DNA from 2 places in the Xylanimonas allomyrinae genome. Region 2 is predicted to be linked to the other one. Evidence: riboswitches for the same ligand, from Rfam matches in the RefSeq annotation. Region 2 holds a riboswitch; the other holds the start of a gene.
The links. A riboswitch is a leader RNA that binds a small molecule or an ion and turns the genes downstream of it on or off. The one in region 2 is predicted to bind FMN.
Positions count from the first base shown of each region.

Region 1 (6,869 bases), 1.7 Mb from region 2:
TCACGCTGCTGGGCCCGGCGTTCGTCGCTGCGATCGCCTACGTCGATCCGGGCAACGTCGCCGCGAACCTCACGGCCGGTGCGCGCTACGGCTACCTCTTGGTGTGGGTGCTGGTCCTGGCGAACGTGATGGCGGTGCTGGTGCAGTACCTCTCGGCGAAGCTGGGCGTCGTGACGGGCCGTTCGCTGCCCGAGGTGCTGGGCACGAGCCTGCGGCGTCCCGCGCGGCTCGCCTACTGGGCGCAGGCCGAGGTGGTGGCAGCGGCCACCGACCTGGCCGAGGTCGTCGGCGGGGCGATCGCGCTGCGGCTGCTGTTCGGTGTGCCGCTCGTGCTGGGCGGCGTGATCACGGGTGTCGTCTCGATCGCGGTGCTGGCGGTGCAGCAGCGGCGCGGGCAGCGGGTGTTCGAGGCCGTGATCGCCTCGTTCCTCCTGGTGCTCACCATCGGCTTCTGCGCGGGCCTCGTGCTCGCCCCGCCCGACGGCGGCGCCGTGCTCGGCGGCCTGGTGCCGCGCCTGGAGGGCACCGACTCGGTGCTGCTGTCGGCGTCGATGCTCGGTGCCACGGTCATGCCGCACGCGATCTACCTGCACTCGGCGCTCGCGCGTGACCGGCGGCGCCACGACGCCGAGGTGCGGCGTCGGCAGGGGGTGGCGGTCTCGGTGGCCTCGACCGACCGGTTGCTGGCTGCGACGCGGTGGGACGTCGTGTGTGCGCTGGTGCTGGCGGGCGGTGTCAACGTGGCGATGCTGCTGGTCGCGGCGGCGAACCTGGCCGGGCGGTCGGGGACCGACTCGATCGAGGGCGCGCACGCGGCCATCGGCGACTCGCTGGGGGCGGGCGTCGCCCTGCTGTTCGCGGTCGGGCTGCTCGCCTCGGGTCTGGCGTCGTCGTCGGTCGGGGCGTATGCGGGCGCGGAGATCATGTCGGGCCTGCTGCGCGTGCGGGTGCCGCTGGTGGGGCGGCGGCTGGTGACGCTCGTCCCTGCCGTCCTGCTGCTCGCGACGGACGTCTCGCCGACGTGGCTGCTCGTGGTGAGCCAGGTCGTGCTGAGCTTCGGCATCCCGTTCGCGGCGGTGCCGCTGGTGGTGCTGACCCGGCGGAAGGTGCTGCTCGGCCGGTATCGCAACGGGGCGGTGACGCAGGTGCTGGCGTGGACGGTCGCGGGTGTGATCGTGGTGCTCAACGTGGCGCTCCTGTGGCTGACCCTCAGCGGCGGGTGAGACGCGGTATCCCTTGACGTGAGACGGGGTATCGCTCAGGATGGGTGGATGAGTGCCGCGAAGCCCTTCCTGCCCGGCGTCACCGCACCCGCCTACGTCGTCTCCCGGCCGCTCGACGTCGACTTCGCCGGCGCGTTCGCGGACGCCAGGCCCGAGGAGCGCGCGCATCAGCTCGCCGTACGCGAGTTCGTCCAGGGTGCCGTGCTGCCCGTCATCGACGGGTACTGGGAGCGCGCCGAGGTGCCGTTCGGCCTGGTCAAGGGCCTCGCCGAACGCGATCTGCTGCGCGACGGGGTCGACGTCCCCGGGCGGCCCTCCGTCTCGCCGTTCGCCGCCGGCCTCGCGGCCATGGAGCTGTCACGCGGTGACGGCTCGATCGCGACCGTGTGTGCCGTGCAGGGCGGGCTCGCGCTGCGCTCGATCATGATGCTGGGCTCCGAGCACCAGATCGCCCGCTACGCCGAACGGCTGGCCAACGGCGACCTCCTGGGCGCGTTCGCGCTCACCGAGCCCACGCACGGGTCCGACTCCGTCTCCCTGGAGACGACGGCGCGCCGCGCGGTGCGCGACGGCATCGACGGCTACGTCATCGACGGCGAGAAGAAGTGGATCGGCTTCGGGTCGTGCGGCCACCTCGCCGTCGTGTGGGCGCGCCTGGTGGGCGAGGGCGGCGACGGCGAGGTCCACGCGTTCATCGTCCCGCAGGACGCCCCGGGCTATCGCGCCACGACCATCGAGGGCAAGGTCGCGCTGCGCGCGATCTGGCAGGCCCACATCGTGCTCGACGGCGTGTTCGTGCCACGCGACGCCGCGCTCCCCAGGGCGCGGTCGTTCAGGCAGACGGCGCAGGTGCTGGCCGCGACCCGGCTCGGGGTGTCGTGGGCCGCCGTCGGGCACGCCGTCGCGTGCTACGAGGCCGCCGTCGAGTACGCGAGCCAGCGCATCCAGTTCGGGCGGCCGCTCGCGGCGACGCAGCTCGTCCAGGAGAAGCTCGCGCGCATGCTCGCGACCATCACCCAGCTCCAGCTCCTGGTCGCGCGGCTCACCCGGGTCGCCGAGGACGGTGATCTCACCGGCCCGCAGGCGTCGCTCGCCAAGATGACCTGCACGCGCGGGGCGCGCGAGGTCGCATCCGTCGCGCGCGACCTGCTGGGCGGCAACGGCATCCTCCTGGCCCACCGCGTGGCGCGGCACTTCGCCGACATCGAGGCGCTGCACACCTACGAGGGCACGGAGTCGGTCAACGCGCTCATCGTGGGCAGGGAGATCACCGGGCTCTCGGCGTTCGCCTGACACCGCGCCCCGCCCCGGGCGGGGACGGGGCGAACGCGGTCAGGCGAGCGACTCCGCCGGGGTGGCGGCCTGCTCGGCGAGGGCCTCGCGGCGGCGGATGCGCCACCAGACCACGAAGCCCACGATCGTGAACGCGCCGTAGAACACGTACATGAGGCCCGTCGCGTAGAAACCGCCCCGGAACAGCAGCGGCACCCCGACGGCGTCGACCGCCACCCAGATCAGCCAGAACTCGACCCAGCCGCGAGCCATGCCGTACGTCGCGAGCACGGAGCCCATGAAGATCCACGCGTCGGGCACGGGCGCCCACGAACCGAGCCTCCCGAAGATCCACGCGAAGCCCGCCGTCCCGGCCAGCATCGCTGCCACCAGGCCCAGGCGCTGCCCCCAGGAGGCCCACTGCGGGTGGACGGCGACGGCGTCGGCGTCGCCGTCGGCCAGCGCCCGCTGCCGCGTCTGGCGCCAGCGGACCCAGCCGAACACCGAGACGGCGATGAACATCACCTGGCGGCCGGCCTGCCCGAGCATGTCGGGATGCCCGGCGACACCGAACCACGAGCCGAGGAACACGGTGAACAGCAGCACGTTCCCGACGATGCCCACCGGCCACGCCCACACCTTGCGGCGCATGCCGCCGAGCGCCGACACCAGCCCGAAGGCGTTCCCGATGATCTCGCGCCACGACATGTGCTGGTCGCCGATCGTCAGCGTCGCATCGAACAGGTGCTGGATGATCCCCATCCCCATGCCTTCCTCGTCGGTGCCGCCATGCACCGGGACGAGGGGAGGGGTCGACGACGTCGCGGCGCACCGCGACCCGTCACGACCCGGCCGCCGCTCTCCTGAGCGACGCCGTGCTGCCTCCCATCCGGACTGTGACCGTCGGCCCTGGAGTTCCACCAGGTCAACCGAGCCTTCCCCGTAGTCGGGTGCGGGCGCGGGTCGCGGGCTGTCACCGCCGGTTCGGATTTTCACCGACCCCGGAGCACGTCGTGCGTGTTCTGCTCGTTCAAAGCATGACACAGGACGGATCATTCCCGGCCAGGTGTCGCGCCTATCCGCGTTCAGGTCAGCGCGTCCCGCACCGCACGCACGACGGCGTCCGTCCCGGCGCCCGGTTCCAGGTAGGCGACGACGACGCGCGCGCCGTCGGCGTTCGCTGCCGTCGTCGCCAGGGCGGCGGCGCCCGACGCGAGGTCACGGCGGCGCTCGAGGTCCGCGGTCGCGCCCCGGCGCAGCTCGGCGAACGCCTCCTCGAGGTCGGGCCGCAGGTCGAGGTCGGGGTTGCGCAGCCACCGGCGCAGCATCGCGTTGTGGACGGCGACGACGCCGGCCGCGAACGCGATCGAGTGCACCGTCGAGGACCGGTCGGGCGGCAGCGTGTCACGCAGGTACTTGGTGAACAGGCGCTCGTAGCGGTGCGTGGTCACCAGCTCGCGGTCGCGCAGGATCGGGACCTGCTGCAGCAGCCGGTAGCGGGCGAGCGACGTCTCGCGCTGGCCCACGTGATGGTCGAACACGAGGCGCGCGGCCCGGCAGACCTCGAGGTACGGGTCGGTGGCGGGGTCCCAGGAGCCCTCGGGGAGGTCGCCGTCGTCGAGTGCGTCGGGGCGCGTCGCGGCCAGCATGACCACGACCTCCTCGAGCAGCAGCTCGTGGTCGGCGAAGACCACGTCTTCCTTCGAGCGGTAGCGGCGGAAGAAGGTGGCTCGGCTGACCTGGGCGACGTCCGCGATCTCCTCGACGGTGGTCTGTTCGTACCCCTGACGCGAGAAGAGCTCGATCGCGGCGTCGACGGCCTGCGCGTGGGTGTGCGACGTCCGGACGGCGGTCATGGGGCGAGGCTATCCCGCGCCCCGTCCCAGGGGGAGGGCTTCAGCGACGAGGCCGATCGAAGCGCGCCTCACGTGCCTGGCGACGGTGCCGCTGCAGCCATCGGACCTCGCGCAGCGCGACGGCGGACGCCACGGCGAACGGGATCCACGCCCACGGGTGCCCGCGCAGCACGCCAGCCAGGGAAGCGAGCGCGAGCGCACCCATCCCCAGCACCGTCCACAGGCTCGCCCAGCGGATCCCCACGCCCGGCAGGGTACGCGTAAGGTCTGCCGCGTGACTGCCGACACCGTGCCCACGCCCCCGCAGACGCCTTCACAGACACCTTCCCAGACACCTTCCCAGACAAGCTCACCGACACCTGCGCCCGCCGTCCCGACCGTGGACGTGTACGTCGACCCGCTGTGTCCCTTCGCCTGGATCACCTCGCGCTGGGCCCTCGAGGTCGCGGCGCTGCGGCCCGTCGACCTGACCTTCCGCCTCATGAGCCTGTACCTGCTCAACGAGGGCCGTGACCTGTCCGCGTCGTACCGCGCCACCATCGACTCGAGCCGCGGCATCGGCCGCGTCGCGGCGGCCGTCCAGACCGACCACGGCCCCGAGGCGTTCGCCGCGTTCTACACGGCCGCAGGCACCCGCATCCACCCCGGCGGCGACAAGGACTTCGAGGACGTCGCCCGCAAGGCCCTCGCCGAGGCCGGCCTGCCCGCGTCGCTCGCGGACGCGGCGACGTCGGACGCCTACGACGAGGCGCTGCGCGTCTCGCACGAGGCAGGCATGAAGCCCGTGGGCGAAGACGTCGGCACGCCCACCATCCATGTCGACGGCACCGCGTTCTTCGGCCCGGTCCTGACCCGCATCCCCCGCGGGCAGGACGCCGTGCGCGTGTTCGACGGCGCCGTCGCGCTGGCGAGCTACCCGCACTTCTTCGAGCTCAAGCGGACCCGCACGGGCGGACTGGACTTCTCGTGACCCTCGACCTGCGCGTCTTCGTCGAACCCCAGCAGGGCGCCTCGTACGACGATCAGCTCGCCGTCGCCCGCGCCGCCGAGGACCTGGGGTTCTCCGCGTTCTTCCGCTCCGACCACTACCTCGCCATGGGCGGCGACGGCCTGCCGGGACCGACGGACTCGTGGACCACGCTCGCGGGTCTCGCCCGCGAGACGACGACGATCCGCCTCGGCACCCTCGTCACCTCGGCCACGTTCCGCCACCCTGGCGTCCTCGCCATCCAGGTCGCGCAGGTCGACCAGATGTCGGGCGGACGTGTCGAGCTGGGCCTCGGCGCGGGCTGGTTCGCCCGCGAGCACGAGGCCTACGGCATTCCCTTCCCCGCCAAGCGGTTCGGCATCCTGGAAGAGCAGCTCGCCGTCGTCACGGGACTGTGGGCCACGCCGGCCGACGAGACGTACAGCTTCGCAGGTGAGCACTACACGCTGACCGACTCCCCGGCGCTGCCCCACCCGGTCCAGGAGCGCATCCCGGTGATCGTCGGTGGCGGCGGACCCACGCGCACGCCGGCGCTCGCGGCCCGGTTCGCCACGGAGTACAACCAGGCCTTCCCCGAGCTGGCCACGATCGCGCCACGCATCGCCGTCGTGAACGAGGCGCTCGCCGACGCGGGCCGCGACCCGTCGACGCTCACGCACTCGGCCGCGCTGGTCGTCGCGGTCGGGAGCGACGAGGCCCAGTTCCGGCGGCGCGCCGAGGCCATCGGACGCCAGCCGGACGAGCTGCGCGAGCACGGGGTCGCCGGGACGGTCGGCGAGGCCGTCGACCGGCTGGCGCAGGTCGCGGCGGACGGGGTGACGCGCGTGTACCTCCAGGTCCTGGACCTGCACGACCTCGACCACCTGGAACTCATCGCACGCGAGGTCGCACCGCGGGTCTGAGCGGCGCACAGAGGGCGGGCACCGGTTCACGGTGCCCGCCCTCTGTGCGCCCAGGTCTGACGTGCCGGGCGACCGGCGTCGGGGAGCGCCACGGAGCGCCACGGAGCCGTCACGCGTGGACGCCGCGGGGGCAGCCGCTACGGTGACCCCCGAAAGGCCTCGTTCACACGATCTTCACGGATGGAGCGACATGCCCACCATCACTCGACCCGTCATCGGCTGGAGGCCGCACGGGGACGGCAGGACGCTCGCGCCCGGCGCCGTCGTCGCGCCCGACGAGAGGCTCTCGTGGCCGCGAACCGTCGGCATCGGCCTGCAGCACATCGTCGCGATGTTCGGCGCGACGTTCCTGGTCCCGCTCATCACGGGCTTCCCGCCGTCGACGACGCTGTTCTTCTCGGCGATCGGCACCATCGGGTTCCTGCTCATCACGGGCAACCGCCTGCCCAGCTACCTCGGCTCGAGCTTCGCGTTCATCGCGCCGATCATGGCCGCCAAGGCATCGGCCGGCGGGGACCTCGGGACGGCGATCGGCGGCATCCTCGCGACCGGCCTCCTGCTGGCCGTCATCGGCCTCGTCGTGCACTTCACAGGTGGCGGCTGGATCGATGCCGTCATGCCCCCGATC
Region 1 is NZ_CP035495.1:3,167,683-3,174,551, forward strand. It holds gene ET495_RS14260 (Nramp family divalent metal transporter) at 1-1,223, shown strand, start outside; gene ET495_RS14265 (acyl-CoA dehydrogenase family protein) at 1,272-2,516, shown strand; gene pnuC (nicotinamide riboside transporter PnuC) at 2,556-3,257, opposite strand; FMN riboswitch at 3,369-3,507, opposite strand; gene ET495_RS14275 (TetR/AcrR family transcriptional regulator) at 3,581-4,351, opposite strand; gene ET495_RS14280 (hypothetical protein) at 4,392-4,595, opposite strand; gene ET495_RS14285 (mycothiol-dependent nitroreductase Rv2466c family protein) at 4,731-5,321, shown strand; partial or broken gene ET495_RS14290 (LLM class F420-dependent oxidoreductase) at 5,318-6,010, shown strand; partial or broken gene ET495_RS19820 (hypothetical protein) at 6,050-6,343, opposite strand; gene ET495_RS14295 (uracil-xanthine permease family protein) at 6,432-6,869, shown strand, end outside.
Region 1: another riboswitch for FMN. It lies ahead of pnuC (nicotinamide riboside transporter PnuC); the one in region 2 lies ahead of ribD (bifunctional diaminohydroxyphosphoribosylaminopyrimidine deaminase/5-amino-6-(5-phosphoribosylamino)uracil reductase RibD).

Region 2 (6,869 bases):
GCGCAGCGACCCGAACGCGTCGCCCGTCAGGCACTCGGAGTGGACGCGGACCCACGGGGCGTCCCCGCTCCCCTGCCCGTCGCCCGGCGCCGCGACCAGCGCGACGTGCTCAGCGCCCGTGCGCGCGTCGCGGAACGCGTGCAGCCGGAACGTCCCGTGCACGGTGGGCAGGCGCGCCTCGGCGACATGCTCGACGCGCGAGGCCGCGTCGTCGACAGGCTCGGGCACCAGCGAGCAGCGTCCGTCGACGTCGTGCTCACGACGCCACGCGGCGAGCTCGGCGATCGTCAGCAGCTCCAGGCCCTGCTCCGCGGCGAGGGCGCGCGCCTCAGGCAGGCGCACCATGGCTCCGTCGTCGCGCACCAGCTCGCCGATGACGCCCACCTCGCCCGCACCGGCCAGGCGCACGAGGTCGACGGCGGCCTCGGTGTGCCCGGGACGTTGCAGCACTCCCCCGGGCACCGCGCGAAGCGGCAGCACATGCCCGGGCCGGATGAGGTCGGCGGGCGTCGCCGACGGGTCGGCCAGGACGCGCAGCGTCCGGGCGCGGTCGGCGGCCGAGATGCCGGTCGTCACGCCGACGGCCGCGTCGACGGCCACGGTGTACGCCGTCCGCTTCGGGTCACGGTTGTCGGTGACCATGAGCGGCAGGTCGAGCGCGTCGGCCCGCGCGGCGGGCAGGGGCGCGCACAGGTAGCCCGAGGTGTGCCGCACCGTCCACGCGATCGTCTGCGCGTCCACGTGCCGCGCCGCGAGGACGACGTCGACCTCCGCCTCACGGTCGTCGGCGTCGGCCACCAGGACGGGCCGACCGGCCGCGAGGGCCGCGAGCGCGTCCTCGATGCGGCCGGTGCTGGGGTGCTGGGGGTGCTGGGGGTGCTGGGGGTGATGGCGGTCATCGGGGGTCTCCCTCGGTGTGCTCGCGCAGGGTCAGCATGCGCTCGACGTACTTGGCGAGGACGTCGACCTCGACGTTGACACGGTCGCCGGGCTGAAGGGTGCCGAGGGTGGTGGCGGCGAGCGTGGAGGGGATCAGGGCGATGCCGAACCCGGTGTCGGTGACGTGGGTGACGGTGAGGGAGACGCCGGCCAGGGCGATGGAGCCTTGGGGCGCGACGTACCGGTGCAGGTGTGCGGGCAGGTCGAAGCTGAGCTCGTCCCAGCGGGGTCCGGGGGTGCGGGTGGTGAGGGTGGCGACGCCGTCGACGTGGCCTTGGACGATGTGGCCGTCGAGTCGCCCCGTGGCGGCGACGGCGCGTTCGAGGTTGACGGGCGTGCCGGGGGTGAGGGTGCCGAGGGTGGTCAGGCGCAGGGTCTGAGGCATGACGTCGGCGGTGAAGGTGCCGTGGCCGTGGGTGACGACGGTGAGGCAGACGCCGTTGACGGCGATGGAGGCGCCGTGGCGGGTGTCAGTGGTGATGGTGGGGGCGTCGATGGTCAGGACGACGTCGCGGGCGTCGGGGTGGTCGACGGCGATGACGTGGCCGATCTCTTCGATGATTCCGGTGAACATCATGCCTCCTCGGTGTCGGGGTCGGGGTGGGTGGCGGTGCGGCGGGCGATGAGCAGGATGTCGTCGCCGAGGCGGTGGGTGGTCGTGGTGTGCCAGCGGGGTGCGGTGGCGAGGGTGGTGATGCCGTAAGGGGGGATGGCGGGTGGGCCGTCGCCGAGCAGGACGGGGGCGATGTAGGCGTGGAGCTCGTCGACGACGTCGGCGGCGAGGAGGGCGCCGGCGAGGGCGGGGCCGCCTTCGACGAGCAGGTGGCGGATCTCGTGGTGGTGGAGGGCGGCGAGGACGTCGCCGACGTCGTGGGTGCGCAGGTGCAGGGGCGGGGGTCCGTCGTGGAGGAGGCGGTGGTCGGCGGGCAGGTCGCGGTGGCCGATGACGACGCGCAGCGGCTGGTGCGGGGCGAGCGTGCCGGTGGGGGTGCGGGCGGTGAGGGCGGGGTCGTCGGCGAGGGCGGTGCCGGTGGTGACGGCGATGGCGTCGACCTGCGCGCGGATGGCGTGGGCGTGGGCGCGGGCTTGGGGGCCGGTGATCCACTGGGAGGTGCCGTCGGAGGCGGCGACGCGTCCGTCGAGGCTGGTGGCGGTCTTGAGGGTGATCCAGGGGCGGCCGGTGGTCACGGCGTGGTGCCAGGTGTGGACGAGGTCGAGGGCGGCGGCGCTGCGTGGGCCGGCGGTGACGTGGACGCCGTGGGCGCGCAGGTGGTCGGCTCCGCCTCCGGAGGTGACGCCGGGGTCGGCGAGGGCGTGGACGACGTCGGTGATGCCGGCGTCGAGCAGGGCGCGGGTGCAGGGGCCGGTGCGCCCGGTGTGGTGGCACGGTTCGAGGGTGACGACGGCGGTGGCGCCACGGGTGTCGTGGCCGCGGGCGCGGGCGTCGGCGAGCGCGGCGACCTCGGCGTGGGGGGTGCCGGCGCCGCGGTGCCAACCTTCGCCGAGGACGGTGCGGCCTGGGATGCCGGGGGTGGCTGGGGCGAGGATGACGCACCCGACGCGCGGGTTGGGGCCGTGGGCGGGGCCGCGTGCGGCGAGCTCGAGGGCGCGGTCCATGGCGGCGGGCACGTCGGCCGACCGCGGTGGCGTCTCCATGGTTCCTCCCGGAGCCTCGGCGCTCCGGGGTTCGACGACCGCGGGTACGCCGCTGGGGCGCACCACGGTGCGTCACGGCGCGCGATGGCACGCGCCGCACATGCGTCCTCCCATCCGGACTTTCACCGTCGGCCCTGGAATTCCACCAGGTCGGCCACGTGAGAGTGCTCTCGCGTGGTTCGCGGGCTGTCACCGCCGGCTCGGATTTTCACCGACCCCGGAGCATGCGTGAGGTGATCAAACCAGGCGGGTGCGGTGCGATGCAACGCTGGGTCGTCCGCTGCCCGGTGTCTGGCCGGGCGCGACGGGTCGCCGGCGTGCAGGTCAGCGGTGGGGCGCGTGCTGGTGGGTGGCGGCGAGGTCGCGCAGCGCCTGGATCTCGGCGGGGACGTCGTCGGCGCCGTAGACGGCGGATCCTGCGACGAAGACGTTGGCGCCGGCGTCGGCGGCGCGCTCGATGGTGGTGCGCGAGACGCCGCCGTCGACCTGGACCCAGACGTCGAGGCCGGACGCGCTGACCGCCTCGCGGGCGCGGCGGATCTTGGGCAGGGTGCCGTCGATGAACGACTGGCCGCCGAACCCTGGTTCGACGGTCATGACGAGGATCATGTCGATCTCGCCGAGCAGGTCGAGGAACGGTTCGACGGGGGTGGCGGGGCGCAGCGCGAGGCCGGCGCGGGCGCCGTGCCGGCGCAGCTCGCGGGCGAGGCGCACGGGGGCGCGGGCCGCCTCGGCGTGGAACGTCACCGACGCGGCGCCGGCCTCCGCGTACGCGGGTGCCCACCGGTCGGGGTCCTCGATCATGAGGTGGGCGTCGAGCGGCAGCGGGGACACCGCGGCGAGACGGTCGAAGACGGGCAGCCCGAGCGTCAGGTTCGGCACGAAATGGTTGTCCATCACGTCGACGTGCGCGTAGTCGGCGGACGTGATCGCGTGCAGGTCGCGTTCGAGGTTCGCGAAGTCGGCGGACAGGATGCTTGGGCTGATCAGCGCTGCCATGGCCCACAGCGTAGGGGCGGACCGGCCTGCGCGTCAGGCGACGGTCAGCGCATGCGACGCAGCAGCGTCAGGTGCATGGCGTCGGTGCCGTGGACGTGCGGCCACAGCTGGGCGTCGCTGCGCTCCCCGAGCGGCAGGTCGCTGCCGGGGACGACGACGGTACGCAGCACCGCCGGCGCGTCGATCCGCTCGGCGCTGCCCGCACCGTCGGCGGCGCGGCGACGCAGCACGTCGTCGACGACCAGGCGCGTCTCGGCCAGGTGCGGCGAGCAGGTGACGTACGCGACCACGCCGCCCACGCGCACCGCGTCCAGTGCGGACCCGAGGAGCTGTCGTTGCAGCCCGGTCAGCACCGCTAGGTCGGCGGGGGTGCGGCGCCAGCGCGACTCCGGGCGGCGGCGCAGGGCGCCCAGCCCGGTGCAGGGCGCGTCGACCAGCACGCGGTCGTAGGCGCCCGGCTCCAGCTCGCCGACCTCGCGCCCGTCGCCCGTCTGCACGCGTTCCACGGCACCGTCAGGCACCGCGCGCAGCGCGCGCTCCACCAGCCGCGCCCGGTGCGGCGCGACCTCGTTGGCCACGAGCGTGGCTCCCCGCTCGGCCGCGAGCGCCGCCAGGAGCGCCGCCTTGCCGCCGGGGCCGGCGCACAGGTCGAGCCAGCGTGCGTCGCGGCCCTCCAGGGGTGCGGCGGCGAGCGCGAGCGCGACGGCCTGCGAGCCCTCGTCCTGGACGCCGGCGCGGCCGTCGGCGACGGCTGGGACGGTCAGCGGGTCCTGGCCGGTGAGTACGAGCGCCGTCGCGAGCCAGCGGCCTGGTTCGAGGTGGACGCCGGGAGCCGCGGCGCGGATCTCGTCGGGGGTGACCATCCCGGGGCGGGCCACGAGGGTGACGCGGGGTGCTGCGTTGTCGGCGTCGAGCAGCGCGTCCAGCTCGGCCGGGTCGCGGCCGTCGCCGGCGAGGGCTTCGCGCAGAGCGCGGGCGATCCACAGCGGGTGCGAGCCGACGACGGCGGATGCGGTGACCGCGTCGGGCGCGGTGTCGCGCAGCTCGGTGAGCCAGTCGTCGAGCGGGGTGCGGGCGACCTTGCGCAGCACGGCGTTGACCATCTGCGCGGGTCCGGCCCCGACGTGCTCGCGTGCGAGGCCGACGGTCTCGGACACGGCTGCGTGCTGCGGCACGCGCATGCCGAGCACCTGGTGGGCGCCGAGGCGAAGCACGTCGAGCAGCGGGGGTCGACCTGGTCCAGGGGCCGGTCGACGCAGCGGGCCAGGATGGCGTCGTAGCGTCCGCGCAGGCGCAGCGTCCCGTAGGCGAGCTCGGTCGCGAACGCGGCGTCCCGGCCCGTCAGCCGGCGTTCGCGCAGCAGGGGCGGGAGCACCAGGTTGGCGTAGGCGTCCGACCCGTCGACCTCGCGCAGCACGTCGAACGCCGCGGTGCGGGCGGGGTCGGTGCCGCGCCGTCGTTGGGAGGGGGCGAGGGCCGTGCGGGACTGGTCGCCGCGGGATCGTGCCGCTCCGCGCTGGCGGCCGCGGTCGTCGCGGCGATCGCCGCCGCCGCCGCGCCGGCCGTCTGCGCCGTCCCGGGCTCCGCTGCGTCCGCCGGGGCGTCCGGTGCCGGCGTCGTCGCGTCCCCCGCGGTGCTGCCCGCCTCGCTCGCCGCTCACCGCGTGGCCCCGTCCAGGTCGGTCCCGAGCAGCGTCCCGGTCTGCGGGCGTGCCCCGCGCGCCCAGTCGGGCGCGGCCATGGGCCGTTTGCCGACCGGTTGCACGGTGCCGAGCTCGACGGCGTGCGTGGCCGTGCCCACGAGCACGTCGCGCTTGCCTGCGCGCAGCTCGCCGGGGCGCAGGTCGGTGACCTCGGGCCGGGGGGTCACCGGGCCCAGGCCGAGGCGCACGGGGTCGCCGCCGGGGCCGGGCAGTGTCGTCCAGGCGCCCGGTGCGGGCGTGCAGCCGCGCACCAGGCGGTCGACGGCGAGCGCCGGGTCGCGGAAGTCGACGTGGGCGTCCGCGGGGGTCAGCTTGGCGGCGTGGCTGATGCCGTCGGCGGGCTGCGGCTGGGGGTTCAGGGTGCCGTCCTCGAGGGCGTCGAGGGTGGCGGTGAGCAGGCCGGCGCCGGCGTGGGCGAGGCGGTCGAGGAGGTCGCCCGCGGTGTCGCGGGGGCGGACGGTCTCGGTGAGGGTGCCGAGGACGGGTCCGGTGTCCATGCCCGCGTCGAGCAGGAACGTGGTGGCGCCGGTGATCTCGTCGCCTGCGATGACGGCCCGTTGCACGGGGGCGGCGCCGCGCCAGGCGGGCAGGATCGAGAAGTGCAGGTTGACCCAGCCGTGGCGGGGGGCGGCGAGCACGTCGGGCCGCAGCAGGTGCCCGTAGGCGACGACCGGTGCGGCGTCGACGTCGAGGTCGCGCAGGCGGGCCAGGAACTCGTCACCGCGAGGCGTGTCGGTCAGCACGGGGATGCCGTGGCTCTCGGCGGCGACGCGCACGGGTGAGGGCACGAGGCGTCGTCCGCGGCCTGCGGGGGCGTCCGCCCGGGTGAGGACGGCGACGACGTCGTGCCGTGAGGCGATCAGGGCCTCCAGGGAGGGGACGGCGGCCTCGGGGGTACCGGCGAAGAGCAGACGCACCTTGCGATCCTACGTTCCGGCAGGGTGGGCGGCGGTGCCGGGTCGCGGGCCGGGCGGGCGCACGCCGAGGCCGAGGTCGCGCAGCGCGGTGCGCAGGGCGTCGGTCGTGGTGAAGTGCACGGCGTGGAACCCGAGGGCGGCGGCCGCTGCCACGTTGGGGGGCGAGTCGTCGACGAACACGGCGCGCCGGGGGCTGACGGCGTACGTGTCGGCGAGGTGCCGGAAGATCGCCGGGTCCGGTTTGGCGAGCCCGATCCGCCCGGAGACGACGACGCCGTCCAGCAGCGCGATCACGGGCGCGGCAGGCTCCGCGTGGTGGTAGGTCTCGGCCCACCAGTTGGTCAGCCCGAACAGGCGCAGCCCGTGGGTGCGCAGCTCGTGCACGAGGTCCTCGGAGCCGTCGACCGGGCCGCCGAGGGTGTCGGCGTACCTCTCGAGGTAGGTGTCGAGGAACGGTGCCCAGCGGGGTCCGGCCGCGGCTCGCGCCTGCGCGAACGGCTGCAGCCCCGCGTCCTGGCGGTGGTTGAACGCCGCGAAGTCGAACTCGGCGAAGAACGTGTCGACCTCGGCCGGGTCGAGGCCCGCGAAGGCGCCGCGCGGGTCCCACCGCACCAGGACGTTGCCGAGGTCGAAGACGACCGTGTCGATCATGGGTC
Region 2 is NZ_CP035495.1:1,066,840-1,073,708, forward strand. It holds gene ribA (GTP cyclohydrolase II) at 1-798, opposite strand, end outside; gene ET495_RS04825 (riboflavin synthase) at 896-1,513, opposite strand; gene ribD (bifunctional diaminohydroxyphosphoribosylaminopyrimidine deaminase/5-amino-6-(5-phosphoribosylamino)uracil reductase RibD) at 1,513-2,595, opposite strand; FMN riboswitch at 2,693-2,824, opposite strand; gene rpe (ribulose-phosphate 3-epimerase) at 2,920-3,594, opposite strand; partial or broken gene ET495_RS04840 (RsmB/NOP family class I SAM-dependent RNA methyltransferase) at 3,639-5,254, opposite strand; gene fmt (methionyl-tRNA formyltransferase) at 5,251-6,213, opposite strand; gene ET495_RS04850 (HAD family hydrolase) at 6,223-6,864, opposite strand.